Regions from separate parts of the Pseudosulfitobacter sp. SM2401 genome, predicted to be linked through region 1. Evidence: riboswitches for the same ligand, from Rfam matches in the RefSeq annotation. Region 1 holds a riboswitch; the other holds the start of a gene.

The links. A riboswitch is a leader RNA that binds a small molecule or an ion and turns the genes downstream of it on or off. The one in region 1 is predicted to bind glycine.
Region 2: it holds a riboswitch for glycine, as region 1 does, so the genes downstream of both, ACFIO0_RS15005 (D-amino acid dehydrogenase) here and gcvT (glycine cleavage system aminomethyltransferase GcvT) in region 1, are expected to answer to the same signal.

What each region holds. Positions count from the first base shown of each region.
Region 1 covers NZ_CP170633.1:158,283-168,894, reverse strand. Annotated here, with positions in the region: gene ACFIO0_RS00860 (hypothetical protein) at 1-342, opposite strand, end outside; gene ACFIO0_RS00855 (hypothetical protein) at 339-1,850, opposite strand; gene gcvP (aminomethyl-transferring glycine dehydrogenase) at 2,017-4,860, opposite strand; gene gcvH (glycine cleavage system protein GcvH) at 4,894-5,253, opposite strand; gene gcvT (glycine cleavage system aminomethyltransferase GcvT) at 5,275-6,396, opposite strand; glycine riboswitch at 6,562-6,647, opposite strand; gene ACFIO0_RS00835 (aminotransferase class III-fold pyridoxal phosphate-dependent enzyme) at 6,766-8,064, shown strand; gene ACFIO0_RS00830 (phosphotransferase) at 8,057-8,968, shown strand; gene ACFIO0_RS00825 (5-carboxymethyl-2-hydroxymuconate isomerase) at 8,963-9,340, opposite strand; gene hpaR (homoprotocatechuate degradation operon regulator HpaR) at 9,441-9,884, shown strand; gene ACFIO0_RS00815 (rhodanese-like domain-containing protein) at 9,888-10,283, opposite strand; gene ACFIO0_RS00810 (cobyric acid synthase) at 10,347-10,612, opposite strand, start outside.
Region 2 covers NZ_CP170633.1:3,049,401-3,060,012, reverse strand. Annotated here, with positions in the region: gene ACFIO0_RS15020 (nicotinate-nucleotide adenylyltransferase) at 1-564, shown strand, start outside; gene ACFIO0_RS15015 (EamA family transporter) at 561-1,388, opposite strand; gene dacB (D-alanyl-D-alanine carboxypeptidase/D-alanyl-D-alanine-endopeptidase) at 1,476-2,969, shown strand; gene ACFIO0_RS15005 (D-amino acid dehydrogenase) at 2,986-4,218, opposite strand; glycine riboswitch at 4,281-4,389, opposite strand; glycine riboswitch at 4,396-4,482, opposite strand; gene ACFIO0_RS15000 (TerB family tellurite resistance protein) at 4,536-4,934, opposite strand; gene ACFIO0_RS14995 (lysine--tRNA ligase) at 5,077-6,651, shown strand; gene ACFIO0_RS14990 (DUF4864 domain-containing protein) at 6,754-7,173, shown strand; gene ACFIO0_RS14985 (right-handed parallel beta-helix repeat-containing protein) at 7,350-9,635, shown strand; gene ACFIO0_RS14980 (hypothetical protein) at 9,690-10,358, opposite strand; gene ACFIO0_RS14975 (amidase) at 10,551-10,612, opposite strand, start outside.

The DNA.
Region 1 (10,612 bases):
GCTGTCAAAGGGCTGATACCACGACCCCAAATACCACAGCTTTAGGATCGCTTGCGCGACAGCCGTTTGGTTTTCGTCGATCGGTTCACCGGTTGTCGGATCAGGCGACACCCCCATGATGACAGACCCGATTTCGTCTGTGCTTAAGGCCGGAACAACGGCCTGAAGGGACGCGAATGTCGCCAGCAAATTGGCACAGTCCCCACCAGAATGATCCGTCGCCCATTGCAAAAACAGCTTTGGCAAACCAATCGGATCGACTTGTGGTGCAATCAATTGTTCACTGAACCCCGTCAGCAAAGCCGACATCGCATTGAATGTCTTTTGATCAGAATTGCTCATTGGCTTGGCCCCTCTTGCGGCCCTCGGGCGCGTTCTAGCAAATACGTGAAATCGGAAAATTGCCCGTCCGTCATCGTCGCGTTCAAGTGACAATTGATGCAGCTGGAACTGGCTTGCGGGACCGTGCCTTGGATGTAGGTTTCCAGCGTGGTGTTGGCCAAAAACGCAGGTGCCGGGTTGCCCGATTTGTCGACTTCGTTGATCGCGCTGCACCAGTTTGTCGCCGCCGTTGGCGCGGCGTTCGGGGCGGTTGGCGCTGTGGGCCACTGGGTCGAAACCAGTTCGTAATTGACCCAAACGGTGCCGGCCAGCAGATCGGATTGCACCTGCGCGTTCATCGCATCCGTGTCTTGATGGATCGCAATGACCCGCTCGATCTGGCTGCGATCACCAATGCGCGCGTCGCTTAGCGGCGGATCATCGGGGTTCCAGGGCTGCGCGGGTGGCTCGTTCACCGCGTTACAATCAGCGCAATCAGGGTTGAAATAGTTGTACTTTGGCTTGTCAGCGCCTTGGCCTTTTGTTGGCGCATTGTCCACGTGTTCAAACGTCGACCACAGCCATTGCGTGTCGTTGCTGGTCTTTTGAGCGATGTGAAAACCGGTCAAACCGACCAGTTGCTTTTCGCACATTGCCGGGCGCGATCCGTCTTTGGCCGCCTCGGTGAACACCAGTGCCTCGACCGTGTGAAACAACGACGGATCATCGTTTTTGGCAGTGTCGATCACCTTCCACGCGGCTTTGGCCATCACGGCCCCTTGCTGGCCGCCTTGTGCGCAAATCGGATTGCCGTCAGCGTCTGTGCCCTCGTTGCAGCTACAGGAAAAATTCACCTCGTTGCCTGCTTGCGAAAACGTCTTTTGACCGGCTTTGTTGTACAGTTCGTTGTCCAAAATATAGTCGTACATCGACTGGTTCACCGAAATCGCAAAGCGGCTGTAGTGCCCGTTTGCATCGATCAAAGGACCGGATTGAAACGGCTCTGTGAATTCTTCCAGAACGTCAGGACGCTTGCCAATTTGGCGCACGATTTTCATCGCGCCGTCATGCAGACCGGCACATTCCGCAGGTACATTGCGCGGCGGAAATGACCCCTCAGTTGACGCAGGTGCGGCACCATCCGGTAGGAAAATATCGCTGCTCTCAGCCCAGTTTTCCCAGACTGTCGGATCATCGCTGCCGCCGGTGACAAGCACACCATCCGCGTCGTGATTGAGCGCCAAAAACAAATCCCAGGAATACGCATCAAACGAACATTGCAGGCTCTCGACGCTGATGTCTTCGGACGCGATCATCGACGCATCCGGCAAATGCGGGATCGCCGCGCCATTGGTGATCACGTGATCCGCGCCCTGACAGCTGACCGTTGTCGATATGGCGCTGGCTTGCGGCGTCCCGTTCTCCAATGGCCCCTCGGTCGAATTTTTGCCTTTGATTTGATAGTGATAGATGACGTAGGCGCCAACAATCAGCACGCAACAAAACAGCGCTAGTTTGAGCAATCTCATAGCAATTTCCTAAAATATGAATCGTTTAATACAACCACAGCGTACCACGAAGCTGTATTTTAGCGAGCATTATCTCTCGCTCAGATTGTGTGCACACGCGGCACGAAAAAGGCCGGTGCAATGAAACACCGGCCTGATCTATTTTGCGAAGGAACGTCGAATGCGGCTATTCTGCCGCCTCTGCGTAGTTTTCCATCGGCGGACACGTACAGGTCAAATTTCGATCCCCCCAGACGTTGTCCACACGGTTCACAGGCGGCCAATATTTGTCGACACGGAACGCTCCGGGCGGGAAACACCCGACCTCGCGGCTGTAGGGGCGATCCCAGTCTTTAACCAAATCCTCCATCGTGTGTGGCGCGTTTTTCAGCGGGTTGTTGTCCGCGTCGATCTCACCGTTTTCGATCTGCGTGATCTCGGCACGGATCGCCAACATCGCATCGCAGAACCGGTCCAGCTCGGCTTTGGTTTCGGATTCCGTCGGCTCGATCATCAAGGTGCCCGCCACTGGCCAGCTCATCGTTGGGGCGTGAAAGCCGCAGTCGATCAAACGCTTGGCAATATCGTCCACCGTCACATGCGCAGAGTCCGCAAACGGGCGCGTGTCGATGATGCATTCGTGCGCCACACGTCCGGTTGGCCCCTTGTACAAAACGTCGAACGCGCCTTCCAATCGCTTGGCGATGTAATTGGCGTTCAGGATCGCCACGCGGGTCGCTTGGGTCAGCCCTTCGCCGCCCATCATCAGGCAATAGGCCCACGAAATCGGCAACAGCGATGGCGACCCAAAGGCCGCGGCAGACACAGCGCCGGTCCCCGTGTTCGGATCCCCCGGAAGATGCGCAATCAAGTGTTCTTTCACACCGATCGGTCCCATACCGGGCCCACCACCACCGTGCGGAATGCAAAAGGTTTTGTGCAGGTTCAGGTGGCTCACGTCCCCACCCAAATCACCGGGGCGCGACAGGCCGACCATCGCGTTCATGTTGGCCCCGTCGATATAGACCTGACCGCCGCGATCGTGGGTCATCTGGCACACGTCAATCACGGTTTCCTCGAACACCCCGTGGGTCGACGGATAGGTGATCATGCAGGCAGCAAGGTTGTCTTTGTGCAGGTCCGCTTTGGCGGCAAAATCCTCAAGATCGATGTCGCCTTTGGCGTCCGACTTGATCGGAACAACCTTCCAACCCACCATCTGCGCCGAGGCCGGATTGGTCCCATGCGCAGACATCGGGATCAGGCAAATGTTGCGGTGCCCTTGACCGTTTGCGCGGTGATACGACGCAATCGAAAGCAACCCCGCGTATTCGCCCTGCGCACCAGAATTTGGCTGCATCGAAATCGCGTCATAGCCCGTGACATCACATAATTTGGCCGACAGATCATCGATCATTTCCATGTAACCGGCCGCTTGATCCGTCGGGATGTAGGGATGCAAAAGCGAAAATTCATCCCACGTCACCGGCATCATTTCGGCCGCGGAATTCAGCTTCATTGTGCACGATCCCAGCGGGATCATCGCGCGATCCAGCGCCAGATCACGATCCGCCAAACGACGCATGTAACGCATCATTTCTGTCTCGGCGCGGTTCATGTGGAACACCGGATGGGTCAGGTAATCCGAGGTGCGGATCAGCTTTTCCGGCACGTGGTAATGTGGGGTGTAATCCTTGTCCTTCAGCTCGATCCCGAAGGCGCGCCAGACGGCCTCGATTGTCTCGGATCGCGTGCGTTCATCCAGCGTGATCCCGACCTGAGTGGAGCCGACAGCGCGCAGGTTGATCCCTTCATCCACCGCCGATTTCATGACCGCCGATTGCAACGGGCCAACGTCCACAGTGATCGTGTCAAAGAACGTCGCAGGGCGCACATCAAAGCCTGCGGTTTTCAGACCTTCGGCCAATCGCGCAGTCTTGCGATGGATGCGTTGCGCAATCGCTTTTAACCCCTCAGGCCCATGAAATACCGCGTAAAATCCGGCCATTACGGCCAGCAACGCCTGCGCCGTACACACGTTTGACGTCGCTTTTTCGCGCCGAATATGTTGTTCGCGGGTTTGCAGCGACAGGCGGTAGGCGCGGTTGCCAAGGCTGTCGATAGACACCCCGACAATACGCCCCGGCATCGAGCGCGCGTAGTTCGCTTTGGTCGCCATGTAGGCCGCGTGCGGACCGCCATATCCGACCGGCACACCGAACCGCTGGGTTGATCCAACGGCAATATCCGCGCCCATCGCACCGGGTTCCTTAAGCAAGGTCAGCGACAGTGGGTCAGCCGCAATAATACCGATGGCTTTGGTGCCATGCAGGGCCGCGATCTGATCCGTGAAATCACGCAAATGCCCGTGTGTTCCGGGGTACTGAAAGATCGCGCCAAAGACGGCCGTCGCATCCAGATCATTCGGATCGCCAATCGTGATTTCGATCCCCAGAGGCGCTGCACGTGTCTTCATCACCGCAATGTTTTGTGGGTGGCAATTTTCATCGACAAAGAACCCGATAGCCTTGGATTTTGACACCCGCTGCGCCATCGTCATCGCCTCGGCGCAGGCAGTCGCTTCGTCGAGCAACGACGCGTTGGCGATCTCTAGACCGGTCAAATCCGACACCATCGTTTGAAAGTTCAAAAGTGCCTCAAGACGCCCCTGCGAAATCTCGGGCTGATAGGGCGTGTAGGCCGTGTACCAAGCCGGATTTTCCAGAATATTGCGTTGGATCGCAGGCGGCGTGACCGTGCCGTGATAGCCCTGCCCGATCAACGACGTCAGCACTTTGTTTTTGCCCGCGACGATCTTCATGTGGTGCAATAGCTCGCGCTCGGATTTGGCTTTTCCAAACTCAAGCGGTTCTTTCTGACGGATTTTTGCAGGCAGCGTGTCGTCGATCAACGCGGCCAGATCCTTTGCCCCCACCACGTCCAGCATTTGCGCCATTTCCGCAGGGGAAGGTCCAATGTGGCGGCGATTTGCAAAATCATATGGCAGGTAGTCGGTGGGGGTAAATGTCATTTTCAGGCTCCGATAGGTGCGAGGTAAAAGCGCTTAGGCAATCAATTTATTGTACGCGGCTTCGTCCATGTATTCGTCCATTTGCGACGTATCATCGGGCTTGATCTTAAAGAACCAACCGGCACCAATCGCGTCCTCGTTCACTGCAGACGGGCTGTCCGCCAAAGCCGTGTTTACCTCGACGATTTCACCGTCAATCGGGGCCAGAATGTCGGACGCCGCCTTGACGGATTCGATCACCACGATCTCGTCATCTTTGGCCACTGTGTCGCCAACTTCGGGCAATTCAACAAAGACAATATCGCCCAGTTGTTCAGCCGCGTGTGCCGTGATGCCAACCACCACAACGTCATCTTCGACGCGCAGCCATTCGTGTTCTTCGGTGTATTTCATCTGTCGTTTCTCCGCTTTGGTTTATCGTTTAAAATTGGCTGGGGTGAACGGCATTTTGGTGACGCTCAAAGGCAAACGTTTGCCGCGCAGTTCCCCGTATATTGTCGTGCCTATGGATGCGTGATCACGCGTGACGTAGCCCATCGCAACAGGGCCACCGACCGTTGGGCCAAAGCCACCGGACGTGATTTTGCCGATCTGTTCGCCACCCTCAGGGCCTGCAAACAACGGCACACCTTCGCGCATTGGCGCACGTCCGGTCGGCAACAGGCCAACGCGTTTGCGCGCAGCCCCGTCCGCCATTTGTGCAAATATCTGCGTGGCCCCCGGAAAGCCACCGGCACGTGCGCCACCATCGCGCCGCACCTTTTGGATCGCCCACGTCAACGCGCCCTCAATCGGGGTCGTGCCGGTGTCAATGTCATGGCCGTACAGGCACAATCCGCCCTCAAGGCGCAGCGAATCCCGTGCGCCCAAACCGATGGCTTCGACCTCTGGATGGTCCAGCAAGGCCCGCGCCAAAGCTTCTGCCTGATCCGCAGGCACCGAAATTTCATAGCCGTCTTCGCCGGTGTATCCTGACCGCGACACCCAGCATTCTGCACCATTCAGGGACAGCGTCGCGACATCCATAAACGCCATCTCGGCAGCCCTTGGGTCAAGCGTTGCCAACACGGTTTCGGCCGATGGACCCTGCAAAGCCAGCAACGCGCGGTCGGTGATCTCAGTGACTTCGACACCCGCCAAATGTGCTTGCATGTGCGCGATATCAGCCCCTTTGCAGGCCGCATTCACCACGACAAACAGATGATCACCACGATTGGCAAACATCAGATCATCCATGATCCCGCCCGCATCATTGGTGAAAAAGCCATAGCGCTGGCGATCCGTGTCCAACCCTAAAACATCCATCGGCACCAAGGTTTCAAACGCCCGCGCCGCAGTCGCGAAATCAGACCCACGCACAATGACTTGCCCCATGTGCGACACATCAAACAGCCCGGCGCGCGTGCGCGTGTGATCGTGCTCTTTCATCACCCCAAGCGGATATTGCACAGGCATCGCATACCCGGCGAAAGGCACCATTTTGCCCCCGAGTTCCACGTGCAAATCATGCAATGGCGTATGCATTAAATCAGACATCTCAAACGGCCCCTATCCATGCACCGTATTGATTTATAATAAAATCATCCGGCACCAATACACAGCAAAGACATAGCCTTTGCCACTTGATGCCCCCTCTGTCCTGTGCGCCTGAGATTGCTATCCCTTCGGCGGGTGCGTGTGGCACCACTCTCCAGAGTATTGTCGTCCGTATCGGTCCATTGGCCTGAGAGTTTCCGAGGCGGTTGCTCCTTCGGCACCAGTATGTCTGGTTCTCCCGATGACGGTCGTGCGTCCATGGTGGACACCGTCGCATACAATTCAGGTTCCGCATTCTTGTCAACTCAAATTCGCATGATCAGGTCCGCGATCCTTGACAATTTTGACCGGATCACCTGATTTACCGACATGAGCAATACCCAAAACATGCTAAAGCGACGCGCCCGATTGCTGGGTCCCAACGTCTCGACGTTTTATGACGATCCCCTGCATCTGGTCAAAGGCGACGGCGTTTGGGTTTGGGATGCCGATGGGCGCAAGTATCTGGATTGTTACAATAATGTGCCGCACGTCGGGCATTGTCATCCGCGGGTGGTTGACGCCATCTGCGCGCAGGCCCGCCAATTGAACACCCACACGCGCTATCTGCACGACGGTATTCTGGACTACGTTGAACGGCTGACGGGGACATTCGAGGGCGATCTTTCAACCGCCATCATGACCTGCACAGGATCAGAGGCAAACGACATCGCCCTGCGCATGGCCGAGGCCGTCACCGGCAAGCGCGGCGTCATTGCAACCGACCACACCTACCACGGCAACACGACTGTGGTGGCGCAATTATCAGCCACAAACCGCCCCGCCACCGGCGACGGCAGCCACGTGCGCCAAGTCCCCGCGCCCGACAGTTACCGCCCCTTGGGGGACGAGGCTGGCATAGCCCATGCCCACGCATTTGCCGCCTCGGTCCAAGCTGCGATTGACGATCTGAACGCCTCAGGCATCGGGTTTTCCGCGCTGTTGATCTGCCCTGCATTCCTGAACGAAGGCTTTCCCGATTTGGACGCAGGATGGCTGGCACCAGCCCAAAACGTCGTGCGCAAAGCCGGTGGTTTGATCATCGCAGACGAGGTACAGCCCGGCTTTGGCCGCAACGGCGAACGGTTCTGGGGGCATCAACGCATCGGACTGGTGCCAGACGTCGTTACGATGGGCAAACCCATGGGCAATGGCCACCCCGTCGCAGGGGTTGTGACCACTCCAGACATCATGGCCGCGTTCCGTAATTCGTTTCGATATTTCAACACGTTCGGCGGCAATCCGGTGTCCTGCGCTGCGGCCATGGCCGTGCTGGATGTGATGGTTGACGAAGACTTGCAGGCCAACGCATTGCGTGTCGGGGCGCACGCAAAAGCAGGTCTGCAAAAGCTGGTGGAAACCCACGAATGCATCGGCGATGTGCGCGGTCAGGGCCTGTATTTCGGGGCCGAACTGGTCACGGATCGCGCGACCAAGGCACCCGCCAGTCAGTTCGCGATCAAGGTCGCCAACGAAATGCGCCAGCGTGGCGTTTTGATGAACAAGCTCGGCATCCATTACAACACCCTCAAGATCCGCCCACCGATGCCGTTTTCCATCGAAAACGCAGACATGATGCTGGACACTCTGGACAGCGTGCTGAGCGATCTTGGGCCTGCACGTGACTGACATTGCGCTCAAAGCGGCGCTGGTTCACTGGGGTCATGTTGGCGCAAAGGTCACGTTGATCGCAGCCCGCGAAAACCACGTTTACCGCGTCGACACTGCTCGCGGACCGCTTGCCTTGCGCCTGCACCGCGCCGGATATCGCAGCGCTGCTGAACTGCAATCTGAACTGCAATGGATGCAGATGTTGGCCAACGGCGGCATCACAGTTCCTGCGTCGATTAGGGCCCGCGACGGCAGTTTGTTTTTGACATTGGGCGACACCGTCATCGACCTGCTCAGCTGGATCGAAGGGGTCCCGTTGTCGCAGGTGCCTGACGTTGAAAACCGGCCTGATTTGTACCGTGAACTCGGTCGCCAAATGGCGCAGATGCACGACCTTGCAGATCGTTGGTCGCCGCCCGCTGGCTTTGCCCGACCAACGTGGGACATCGACGGTTTGCTCGGGCAATCACCGCTGTGGGGCCGGTTTTGGGACAATCCGACTTTGACCACCGGCCAAGCCGCACGCCTTGCAGATTTTCGCGAAGTTGCCCGTGAAAAACTAGCAGATACAACAGATTACGGGCTGGTTCATGTCGACCTCGTCCCAGACAACGTGATGATTTCGCACGCCGGCCTTCACCCCATCGACTTTGACGACGGCGGGTTTGGTTATCGGCTGTTCGACCTTGCAACGGTCACCCACCGTGCATTGCGCACAGCCCCACACGGAGTTTTGAAGCACGCCTTGATCGACGGCTACACAGACGTGCGCACCATAGATTTAGCCCAGCTAAAACTGTTCGAAGCCCTGCGCGCCTGCACCTATGTCGGCTGGATCATCACGCGCATGAAAGAAGGCGGCGCACAGGCCCGAAACACCCGCTTTATCACCGAAGCCATCGCGCGCATCGACGCCTTATAGATAGTCGCGGATCGAACTGGCCTTTGGGCTTAGTTCTGCATCGATATTGCGCATTTCCATCGACAACATGAACGACGAACGCGCCATAACGTCGGCGCAATACGCCTCAAGCGCGGCAAAAATCAATGACGTCGCCGCTTTGCGTTTTTCCAATTCACGCCCTTCGCGCAGGCGCACAGACAGGTCCAGAAACGCGTGATCCGGATTGCCGTCCGCCATGACGACATGCGCGGCAGGCGTCGCACGCACACGGATACCCGCCAGCGGAAACACCCCCGTTTGCACGGCCGCATCACGGACCACAACGCACAGCCCCGCGATGTCCAAACGCGTCTCTAAGTTGGGTGAATAATCGATGTGAAAATGTGGCATCTTGGTCCTCTGGCTTGCAACATTCATGCGGGCACAAGGCGCAACTTGTCAACTTTCCCTTGGGCGCGGTATCGTGGGGCAAACCAACAAGAGCGGCCTCATGACATCCCCAAAATTGCGCCAGACCAAACGATCCCTGCCAATCGCCCTGCTGCGTGCGCGCGAAACGATCATGGAACCCGTACGCGACATGCTGTTGCGCAGCCAAATCAGCGAACAAAAATGGCGGGTGCTGCGGGTCGTCGAAGAAATCGGTCCGGTCGAGCAAACCGTGATCGCCAAACGCGCCTGTTTGCTGCTACCCAGCCTTACGCGCCTGATGCACGCGATGGAAAATGATGGGCTGCTGACGCGCAAACCGGGCACCTCGGACCGGCGTAAATCAATCGTGTCGATCACTCTAAAGGGACGCGCGCTGATTGAAGAACACGCCGGCGAAAGCGTTGCCCTTTTTGACAAAATCGAAGATCAGTTCGGGGGCGAAAAGCTCGAACACCTGCTTGATTTGTTAGAAGATCTTCAGGATCTCGACCTGTCAAAGTAGTCGCTATTTCGGCGTTGGAATTTCCACAGGACCACCCTGTTCAGCCCATGTCGAAAACCCTTCTTTCAGGTGGGCGGCGTCAAACCCCATGTCTTGCAACGTCGCCACGGTGATCGCCGAACGCCAGCCAGACGCGCAGTGAAAAACAAACTTTTTGTCCTCGCCAAAGATCGGTTTGAAATACGGGCTGTCGGGATCAACCCAGAATTCGATCATGCCGCGCGGGGCGTGAAAACTGCCCGGAATATGGCCGCGCTGACGTTCGCGTGGATCACGGATATCGACGATCACAACATCCGGGTCATCGACCATCGCGATCAAATCCCTGGTCTCGATTTCCTCAATGCGCGCACGTCCTGCGGCGACCATTTCAGCGGCTGTGATTTTCATTTTCGCCATATCAATTCTCCTGAGTTAACGCAGCCTGCCATGGGCGATAATCAACTGCAACCACCCCCACATTCAACGGGCGGCAGCGATCAATCCTGCCACGTCCAAATGCGTTTCAACATGGTCTGCCAAGGCATCCAACGCCTGCTCGACCGCGCCGCTGTACGACAACCCGCCCGCATCTGCGCCCAAGCTGCGCAGGAACGCCGCGCGCCATGCATCGTCGCTAAACATCCCGTGCAGATAGCTGCCCATGACCCGCCCGTCCGGCGACGCTGCACCTTCGGGATTGCCGTCCACAAACGCAAAGGGGCGCTGACAATCGCGCCCATCCGTGC
Region 2 (10,612 bases), 1.3 Mb from region 1:
ATTGGTTTGCTTGGCGGATCCTTTGATCCTGCCCACGCGGGCCACGCTCACATCACCCGCGAAGCGATCAAGCGGTTTGGTTTGGATCATGTCTGGTGGATGGTCAGCCCGGGAAATCCGTTGAAATCGCGCGGACCAGCCCCTCTGGATCAACGGATTGAACGCGCGCGCGAGGTCATGGATCACCCGCGTGTTCGGATCACAGACATCGAACGCCAGCTGGGTACGCGCTATACCGCGAGCACGTTGCGGGCGTTGCAGGCCCGTTATCGCGGTGTTCGGTTTGTTTGGTTGATGGGCGCGGACAATCTGGCGCAATTTCATCGCTGGCAGGATTGGCGCTGGATCATGGACAATGTGCATGTGGGCGTTTTGGCGCGCCCCGGCGATCGCATTTCCGCAAGGATGAGCCCTGCTGCGCGTCTGTATGTGCGCAACCGGATACCCGGGCGGATGTCACATTTGCTGACGCTGTCCGAACGGCCCGCGTGGTGTTTTGTGAATGTCCCGATGGTTGCGCAGTCTTCTACTGCGATTCGTGCGGCAGGGGGCTGGCAGGCCTAGGCCTTGAGGCGAGCAGACAAAACACCGGCACCCATGACAATCAACAGGCCAACCCAAGTGATCAGCGCTGGCCAAGTGTCAAACACCAACCACCCCAGCAACACTGCTGCGAGCAATTGAAAATACACAAACGGTGCCAATTTCGTTGCGGGCGCAGTGCTGTAGGCATAGAGCAGCAACAGGTTGCCCAGCATCGAGAAAAGCGCGGAGCCCAAAGTGAGGATCGACACATTAAACGTCATGACCGGCACATTGACGAGGCCCACAGGCGCCAACACCAGCGCTGCGATAAACAGCTGGGTAAACGTGAATGCGATTGGCGTGCCCAGATGCGCGAGCCAGCGCGATGCTGTCAGGAACATGCCGTAACACGTGCCCGCAACAGCCGCCCAAATCAAGCCGGGGTTCATGTCTGCACCGGGTTGCACAACGATCAAGACGCCTAAAAAACCGATACCGATCAAGGCGGTGCGCTGCCACGTGATCGGTTCTTTCAGGAAAATCGCAGCCAGCGCGTAACTGATCAGGGGTCCGATAAAGAAGGCGGCGAACACGTCTGCAATCGGGGCCATGGACAGCGCAACTTGGATCGAGCTGATCCCGCAGCATAAAATCAACGCACGTCCCCAAATACGCCAATCCCGCAGCAACGCCCATGCGTCGCGCTTGATGAACGGAAGGATCAATAATGCGCCAACCGCAAACCGCGACCACGCGATGAAGAGTGGTTCGACACTCAAGTTAGAGCTTAGCAATTTCCCTGCCGTATCCCCGGCAGGAATAAAGGACATTGCGATGAACATGATCAAAATGGCGCGTTGCATCTGCCGGACGTAACACAGCTACTGATGGATCAAAAGTGAACGTTTCTTGCCTTGTTCACGCCCCATTGGATTGGTTAACCTGCCCGCATGATACGTGGTATTTCGAGACGAGTTTTTTTGGGTTCAGCGCTGTCCAGTGCGGCCGTGGGTTTGGCGTGGGCGGATGCGCCGAATACGTCACTGCGCCCTAGGCTGCGTGGTGCAGGGTTTCGCAAGAAAACGGTGCGCGGTGTTGACGCGATTGTGGCCGAGGCCAAGCTGGGTGGACGTGTCAGTTTTGTTATGGCGGATGCAAAAACCGGGGCGCGGCTCGAATCGCGCAACCACAATGTGGCGACCGCCCCTGCCAGCGTTACCAAAGCAATTACAGCGCTTTACGCACTGGATGTTTTGGGGCCATCGCATCGGTTTAACACCCAATTGATCGCAACAGGCAGTGTGTCTGGCGGCGTGATCCAAGGCGATCTGATCCTTGCAGGTGGTGGCGATCCGACGCTGGATACAAACATTTTGGCTGATATGGCACGGCGGCTGAAAGCGGCGGGCGTCACGGGTGTGAAGGGCGAATTCAAGGTCTATGACGGTGCTTTGCCCCGAATCGAAACCATCGACACGGATCAGCCAGCGCATGTTGGTTACAGTCCGGCAGTGTCCGGGATCGCGCTAAATTTTAACCGTGTTCACTTTGAATGGCGTCGCAGTTCCGGCACGTACGGTGTGACGATGGAGGCCCGCACAACCAAGCATCGCCCAAGTGTCAGTATGGCCAAAATGCGCATCGCCGAACGTGATATTCCGGTCTACAAATACTCTGGCACAAACGGGATCGACAACTGGTCAGTGTCGCGCCGCGCCCTTGGCAATGGCGGATCACGTTGGTTGCCGGTGCGTGATCCTGCGGCCTATGCGGGCGACGTGTTTCGCACCATGGCGGCGTCCCACGGGATCAAGTTGAAGGCGGCCAAAGTCGTGGCAAAACTGTCCGCAGGCACGGCTATTGTAACGCATCAAAGCGCGCCTGTTCGAGATTTGCTAAAAGACACGTTGAAGTTTTCCAACAACCTGATGGCTGAAATGATCGGCATGGCAGCCACTGCCAAACGGCGTGGAAAGCCGGCCAGTTTGCGTGCCTCTGCAAATGAAATGAACGCTTGGGCACGCGCCCGTTTCGGGACGCAGGGTCTAAAGCTGGTTGACCATTCGGGCCTAGGAGCGGCGAACCGAATGACCGCAGACAGCATGGTCGAGGCATTGGTCAAAGTCTACGCTAGCAAGACGCTGCGCCCGATCCTAAAACCTGTCGCGATGCGCGACGCAAAAGGCAAAGTGCTAAAAAACCACCCGATCAAAGTGGACGCCAAAACGGGGACCCTTAATTTCGTGTCTGGTTTGGGCGGCTACATGGAGGTCTCCGACGGCACGGTTCTGGTCTTTGCTATTTTTAGTGCGGATGAAGCCGTGCGCAAACGCATCACCAAGGCCAACCGCGAAGCCCCGCAAGGCGCGCGCGGATACAACAAACGCGCCAAGCAAATGCAGCAACGGTTGATCGAAAGGTGGGGGACGCTTTACAGCTCCTAAGCATCCCCGCACGAAATCATGCTGCGTTTTTCACGCGGTCTACTTCGACAAAATCGGCGACGGCTTCGGCTGTTGCGGCCGATAGGGTCCACCCCAAATGCCCGTGGCCAGTGTTGTAGAACACGCCCGGTTTCGAACCCGGTCCGATTTTTGGCATCATCGAGGGCAGCATCGGGCGCAAGCCTGCCCAAGGCACGCAGTGTTCGGTCGATACCTCTGGAAAGAATGTCTCGCACCACTTGCGCAGCGGTTTGATCCGGTCATCGCGAATGTCCAGGTTGTAGCCGTTGAATTCTGCGGTACCGGCAATGCGGAACCGGTTTTTGCCAAGGCGGGATGTGACCACTTTGGCCTCGTCGTCCAGCAGGCTGACCCAAGGGGCTGCGGCTTGGCTGTTTGCGTCATCCAGATTGACGGTGATCGAATAGCCTTTGACGGGGTAGATGTTCACGCGATCCCCAAGGGACGCTGCAATTGCACGACTGCCTACGCCAGCGCATACAACGATGCCATCAAAATGTTGTTGCTGATCGCCTGCACCGGACTGCCAGCTGATTTTCACGCCTTGGCCTGTGTGGCGAAATTCGGACACATCTGCGTTGTAGTTGAATGTGACGCCCAACTGTTCGCATCCTTTGGACAGCGCGCGTGCATAGAGATGAATATCGCCGGTGAAATCGCTTTCGGTGTAATAACCACCCAGAGTTTTGGTGCGCAAAGCGGGCTCGATGTCTTGAACTTCGGCCGCTGTTACTTCGCGCCGTTCAAGTCCGCCTTTGGACAGCAATTCGTTCACACGGCGGGCGTGGGCAAATTCACCTTCTGATTTATAGACATGCAAAATACCGCGTTTTTCCAAATCGAAGGAAAACCCAACCTCGTCTGCGAACCGCAACAAGTGCTTGCGGGCCTCAATTGCCATACGGGCGGTCGCGATTGTGTGGCTTTCGTAGTTCGGGATGTTGCCCATGAATTCGGCCATCCACGACAATTTGTGCCAGCTGGGGCGCGGGTTCACAAGCAGCGGGGCATCCGGATTCATCATCCACTTGAGCCCTTTGAAAATCGTGCCCCAGCGTGTCCACACTTCGGCGTTCGAGGCGCTGAGCTGACCGCCATTTGCAAAGGACGTTTCCATCGCGGCATACCGATTGCGGTCAAAAACAGACACTTTGTAGCCGCGAGAGGCCAGCGAATAGGCGGTCGTGATACCGGTGATACCGGCACCGATAACGGCGATATGGGTCATGGTCGTAGCTCTTTTAACTGGCGCGATGGGACGGACACAGGTCTGGCGTCAATGCCAGTGCCGTGTCCCCATCTGTCGCGTGACCTGAGAGCTTGACCGCCAATCAAATGGCGGCTTTCTCCTTCGGTGGGCCAGCTGCGCTTGCGCTGACCTCTCTCCAGATAGTTGATGTCTTTGGCGGCCCACACGGTTCATGTGCCTGAGAGTTTCCGGGGCGTTGCTCCTTCGGCGGCAGACTTCTCTGCGCTCTCCCATGTGAGTCTCATCAACTACGCGTCCTATAGGACCCCGTTTCGATTAAATCAAAGGTTTTTCGCTTAGGTCACGTGGCGTGCGCGTGCACCGCGTTCGATGGCTGCGGCGTGCAGGCGGTCGATGTTCAGTTCATACCGGATTTCTTCGAGAAGGCGCAGCTCTGCCTCGTCCAAGGACCCATCCGCCGCAGCGACATCGCAGGCCAGCGCATAGGCGGTTTCGTTCAGGCGTTCTGGCAACGCTTCGCGTACCAATCCGAATAAGGCATCAAGCCCGTCTTCTTGTTCGAATAAATCGAACACAACCTGACTAACGGTGTTCAAGCGATCGAGATCGAAATCAGCAAAAACCGGCAGCATGTTGACGGCTGATTGGATTTTGACCAGCTCCGCAGTGCGGATATCTTCGTCAGACGCGGAAACGGCGATCATCAGGGCAACCAGCGCGTCCTGAGCGGTCATGGCATGGGGGAGATCTTGCAATGTGTGCGTCCTTGAGAGGGTTCATGTTCGTGTTCAATTTATTGACGCGCATGCCATTGGGCAATAGGTAGCGGCACAACTGCGCGCATGGGGCGCGGGGGATTATCAATTGGATAGCGATATGACCGAGACACGAGAGGCCGCAATGGCCTGCAAAGCATGGCCGTTTGAAGAAGCGCGCCGGCTGCTCAAACGCTATGCAAAAAATCCACCCGAAAAGGGATTTGTCCTGTTTGAAACGGGATATGGCCCCTCGGGTTTGCCCCACATCGGCACATTCGGCGAAGTGTCACGCACAACGATGGTGCGCCGCGCGTTCGAAGAGATCAGCGATATCCCGACCAAACTGGTGTGCTTTTCCGACGATCTGGACGGCATGCGCAAAGTGCCGGGCAACGTGCCGAACCCCGAGGCATTGAGCGAACATTTGCAGCGCCCGTTGACGTCTGTGCCGGACCCGTTTGGCACCCACGAAAGCTTTGGCCACCACAACAACGCAATGCTGCGTCGATTCCTCGATACGTTCGGGTTCGATTACGAGTTCATCTCGGCAACTGAATTCTACGGCTCGGGCAAATTCGATACAGTGCTGATGCGCGCCGCGGAAAAGTACGACGAGATCATGGCGGTGATGCTGAAAAGTTTGCGTGAAGAACGTCGCCAGACCTATTCGATTTTCCTGCCGATCCATCCCGAAACGGGGCGCGTCATGTACGTGCCGATGAAAAGCGTAAACGCCAACGAGGGCACGATCACCTTTGACACCGAAGAGGGCGAGGAAATGACGCTGCCGATCACCGGTGGCAACGTGAAATTGCAATGGAAACCGGACTTTGGTGCGCGCTGGGCGGCCCTTGAGGTCGACTTTGAAATGTACGGCAAAGATCATTCGACCAACACGCCGATCTACGACAGCATTTGCCGGATTTTGGGGCACAAAGCGCCCGAGCATTTCAGTTATGAACTGTTCTTGGATGCGGACGGGCACAAGATTTCCAAGACCAGCGGCAATGGAATCAGCATCGATGAATGGTTGACCTATGCGTCGTCTGAATCGCTGTCGTATTTCATGTATCAAAAGCCAAAGACGGCCAAGCGCATGCATTTTGACGTGATCCCAAAGGCGATGGATGAATATCACCAGCAGCTGCGGGCCTATGAGGGGCAGGACGTAAAAGCACGCCTGAACAACCCCGTTTGGCATATCCACGGCGGTGATGTTCCAACCTCGAACATGGTTGTACCGTTTTCGATGCTGCTGAATTTAGCCGCTGTGTCTGGAGCTGAAGAAAAAGATCAACTTTGGGGTTTCATTCAGCGGTATGCGCCAGAGGCTTCTGCCGCAACGCATCCTGATCTGGATCAGGCGGCGGGCTTTGCCGTGCGCTATTACAATGATTTTGTAAAACCAACCAAAGTGTTCCGTGCTGCGACGGACCTAGAGCGCGAAGCGCTGGAAGACCTGCGTGCGCGTTTGGTTGCATGGGACGGCGGGCTTGATGCAGAGGCGTTGCAGTCCGAGGTGTTTGCCTGCGGGCGCGAGCGGTTTGACCCGTTGCGTGCTTGGTTCACGGCACTTTACGAAGTGTTGCTAGGTGCATCGCAAGGCCCACGTTTCGGCGGTTTCATTGCGCTTTATGGTGTGGATGAAACCGTTGCATTGATCGATTCAGCGCTGGCTGGCGATCTGGTTTGACGGCAGGGGTGCGGGACACCCGCACCTTACCCGCAGGCTGGTAAAAATTGTTTTTTGCCGGGGATGAGCTACCCTGTTTGATATCAAACAGGAGGTTGTCACATGTTCCGAACTCTCAGGGTCACAATTTTTGCTGCGGCTTTTGCCGTGAGCGGAATGGTCGCTCTCGATGCTCGCGCCCAAGGTGCGGACATTCAAACAACAATCAGCCGTCAAATCGAAGCCTTGCAGATGGATGATTTTGCCGGTGCGTTTGAGTTCGCCAGCCCCAACATCCAACGTATTTTTGGCAGTTCGGACAACTTTGGACAGATGGTGACGCGGGGCTATCCGATGGTCTGGCGACCTGCTGATGTCACGTATCTGGACCTCGCTGAGATTGATGGCGACTTATGGCAAAAAGTTTTGATCAAAGACCAACAGGACCGCCTGCATGTTTTGGGCTACCGGATGTTGGAAACGGACACCGGTTGGAAAATCAACGGTGTTCAACTCTTGCCCCAACCGGATGTTGCCGCCTAGCTGGCCAGCACGACCACACCACCGTCACGGTGGTGTGAGACGGCATTAAGCCTTCATTGATATTTCCTTGTCTCGCAAGAGCTGGCCACTTCTGAGTGTCAGCCCGTGGATCATTTCGGTGCGCGTGATGTCCCTCAGGTGAGGGGCGTTGCGCCCCGGCGGGAAAGGGATATTGAATGAACAAGGCAATTACCGACGGTGTGCAGCTGATGCCACCAGCCTTTGCGAATGGCTTGGATGTTTGGTCAAGCGGTGACGGAACGCCCGGCACAGACACGTACCAAAACGCGTCCAACGCGGCCTATGTGCCCGCGGATCAGGACTTTGGCGGCTGTCTGGAAATTCAAAAGACAAGCAACACAACGCGCGTACGTTACATGGGCGAAACGCCTTTGTTGCCAGGATGTTACCTGCAGGTCAAAGTGAGGATCAAAGTGCTAAGCGGCAGTTTGCCAACGGTTCGGATCGCAGGATTTGCGGGGCAAGCTGGCGGCGGTGCTGTGTCAGGCGTGGTTACAACCGGCCCAACGACAACATTGACAAGCTATGGCGACGTCCACGAGATTTCGGCGATTATCGGTGCGGGCAGTCGCACTGGTGTTGATTTGATTTGGGGCGGCGATGCGATCTATGGCCACTTTGGTTTGGATCTGACAGGCCCGAATGGCGGAATTGTCCGGATCGATGACATCGAAATCAGCGACATCACGTCGGTCTTCTTGCGAGACATTCTTTCGACTGTTGACGTGCGGGACTACGGTGCCGTGGGAAATGGGACAACAGACGACGCTGATGCGTTTGATGCGGCCAACGCTGCCGCAAATGGTCGTATGCTTTTGGTGCCTGAAGGCAGCTATTACATCAACAGCGACATGACGATCGATACGACGGTTCGTTTCGAGGGCACGATTGTTATGCCCACTGACAAGACGCTGCTTTTGACGCGTCAGTTCGATCTGGCGACCTACATAGACGCGATGGGCAATGAAGAGTTGGCCTTTCGCAAGGCGTTCCAAGCGTTGTTGAACAACGCAGATCATGAATCGTTGGATATGGGCGGGCGCAAAGTTGCGATTACTGGTCCAATCGACATGCAGGCCGCAGTTCCTGATCGCACCAGCTTTGCCACCCGTCGCGTCATTCGCAATGGTCAACTTGAGGCCACGACAAATGGTGATTGGGATACGTATGTTGCCGCGTCGCAAGCAACCTACAGCACATCAGATTCCAAGAAGCTGACAGAAGTGACCAACATCGCGAACATCGAAGTCGGGTCTGTCGTCGAAGGTATCGGTGTGGGCCGCGCTATCTATGTTAAGTCTGTAGATGTGACAGCCAAGGAAATCACGCTGAGCCAACCGCTGTATGACGCAGTCGGTCGTCAGAGTTTCACCTTTCACCGTCACAAATACGTTCTGGATTTCAGCGGCTTTTCCGCACTGAGCAAGTTCGCTTTGGATGACTTGGAAATCCAGTGTAACGGCGTTGCCAGTGCCGTTTTGCTGGCCCCATCTGGCTTGACGTTTCACGTCCGTGATTGCCATATTTCGCGTCCGAAAAATCATGGGATTTCATCGCATGGGACGGGGTGCCAAGGCATCTTGATCGACAGGTGTCAGTTTTTATCGTCCGAAGACGATCTGGACGTGAGCGAGCGGGTTTCCATTGGTATTAACACCAACGCAAACGATATCAAAATCCGACACAACCGCGCCACGCGCCATCGGCATTTCGGTATTTTTGGCGGCACCAACACGCAGTTCATTGGCAACCACTTTTTCCAAGGCGATGGTCAACCAAATGGCATTCGCACAGCAGGCATCGTGGTGGCGAACGGGTATTGCAGTGCAATCATCACCAACAACTATGTCGACAACTGCTTTGTTGAATGGACCAACGAATATGATCCATCACCAGATTTCACGAGCGGGTTTTCGTTCAGTGCAATGAGCATTTCGGACAACATCTTTTTGTCCGGCGCGGTGGCACCTTGGTTCAGCTACATTGTGGTTAAACCACACGGGTCCGGGCATTTCCTGAACGGTGTGTCGATCACTGGAAACAAGTTCCGTTCGTTCAACGGATCCATTGACCGGGCAGAACGGGTCGACACTAGTTTTGCTGACCTGAACCGCGCGCGGATGAAGGACGTGAGCTTTATGGGGAACTCGTTTCACAACATAAGTGAGCAAGTGTCCAACCCGCTGCGGATTGCGCATACCGTGTCGACCAGTGCGGCGACATGGGTGGTTGATACGGAAGGTTTGCTGCCATTCGAGGGGCATACGTTAGGTGTCGACAGCGTCACGGCGATTGGTCGCATTCGCAACAGCTCTGGCACGGACCAGTTCATCACGCCGTACGCAGAACTGAGCCAAGGAAGCCAGAACGATCAGGTGAACCTGCAATGGGGCACAGCTGTGCGTGGCGAAGTGCAGATTAGCGTCCGCATGGACGACTAGATAAAACCCCTGGAGGCCCGTCATTCCTGGCGGGCCTTTTTCGTTTCGACCATTCTAAAAAGACTGCCAGACACCAATTTTGATGGCGACAATGTCAGGGGTCAGGCTGCTGTTTTCGAGCCCGAAAACGTAGTTAATTTTCTTCTTTTTGGATTTATAAACGTAGGATGGTGACACAGTGACGTTGGTCCAGTCCTCGCCAAAAGTGTTAAAAACTTGCAACATGCCTTTGCTGCGTTCTCCGAATTCTAACCCCAGCGTAGAGTCAATTTTGACCACATGTTTGGAATAGCCCAAATCCCATTCGACGCCCGCATCTACAGCAAACCAGCCATCACGTTTGCCCCAAGAAACACCGCGCCCGTATGACAGCGAGGTTTTGGCAATCGGTACAAATTCGATGCCTGTATGGCGTGCGCCGACGCCCAGTTCGTACGCCCAATGCGCGTTCGATTTGCTCCAGTTCAACGAGCGACGTATGAACACCAATCCTTGACCAGAGAGTTGTCGATTGAGCGGTGATAGAACCTCGAGCGTTGCGCCTATGGTCATTTTGCTGTTCAGCCCATAGTCGAAATATGCGGAATACGAGGTGTCCAACGTGCTCGCCGTCAGATTGGAATACGCAAGAAATCCTTTGCCTTTTTCACGCAGCCAAGCGCCCGCATAAACAGGTTGAGCCAGCAAACATGCAAACCAGAAAACCAAGACCACTCGAAACATTCGTACCCCTTTCGGAGTGATCATTGCTTAACCTTGGTTAATGTTCGGTTACCGCTGGGTGGTTTTTGGTAAACAGAAAAACGTGTCTTAGGCGCGCGCAATGTGATGCGGGCCTTAATTCGTCCTGATTAATAGGTTCAATCCGCAGGCCGCTTGCACACAAATCCAGCAGTAATTTGGCCTGCAAAGAAACTATATTTCTGCGACGTTGATGCTGGCACCAGCGCGTTCTATGTCTGCCCCCGCCGCGATCA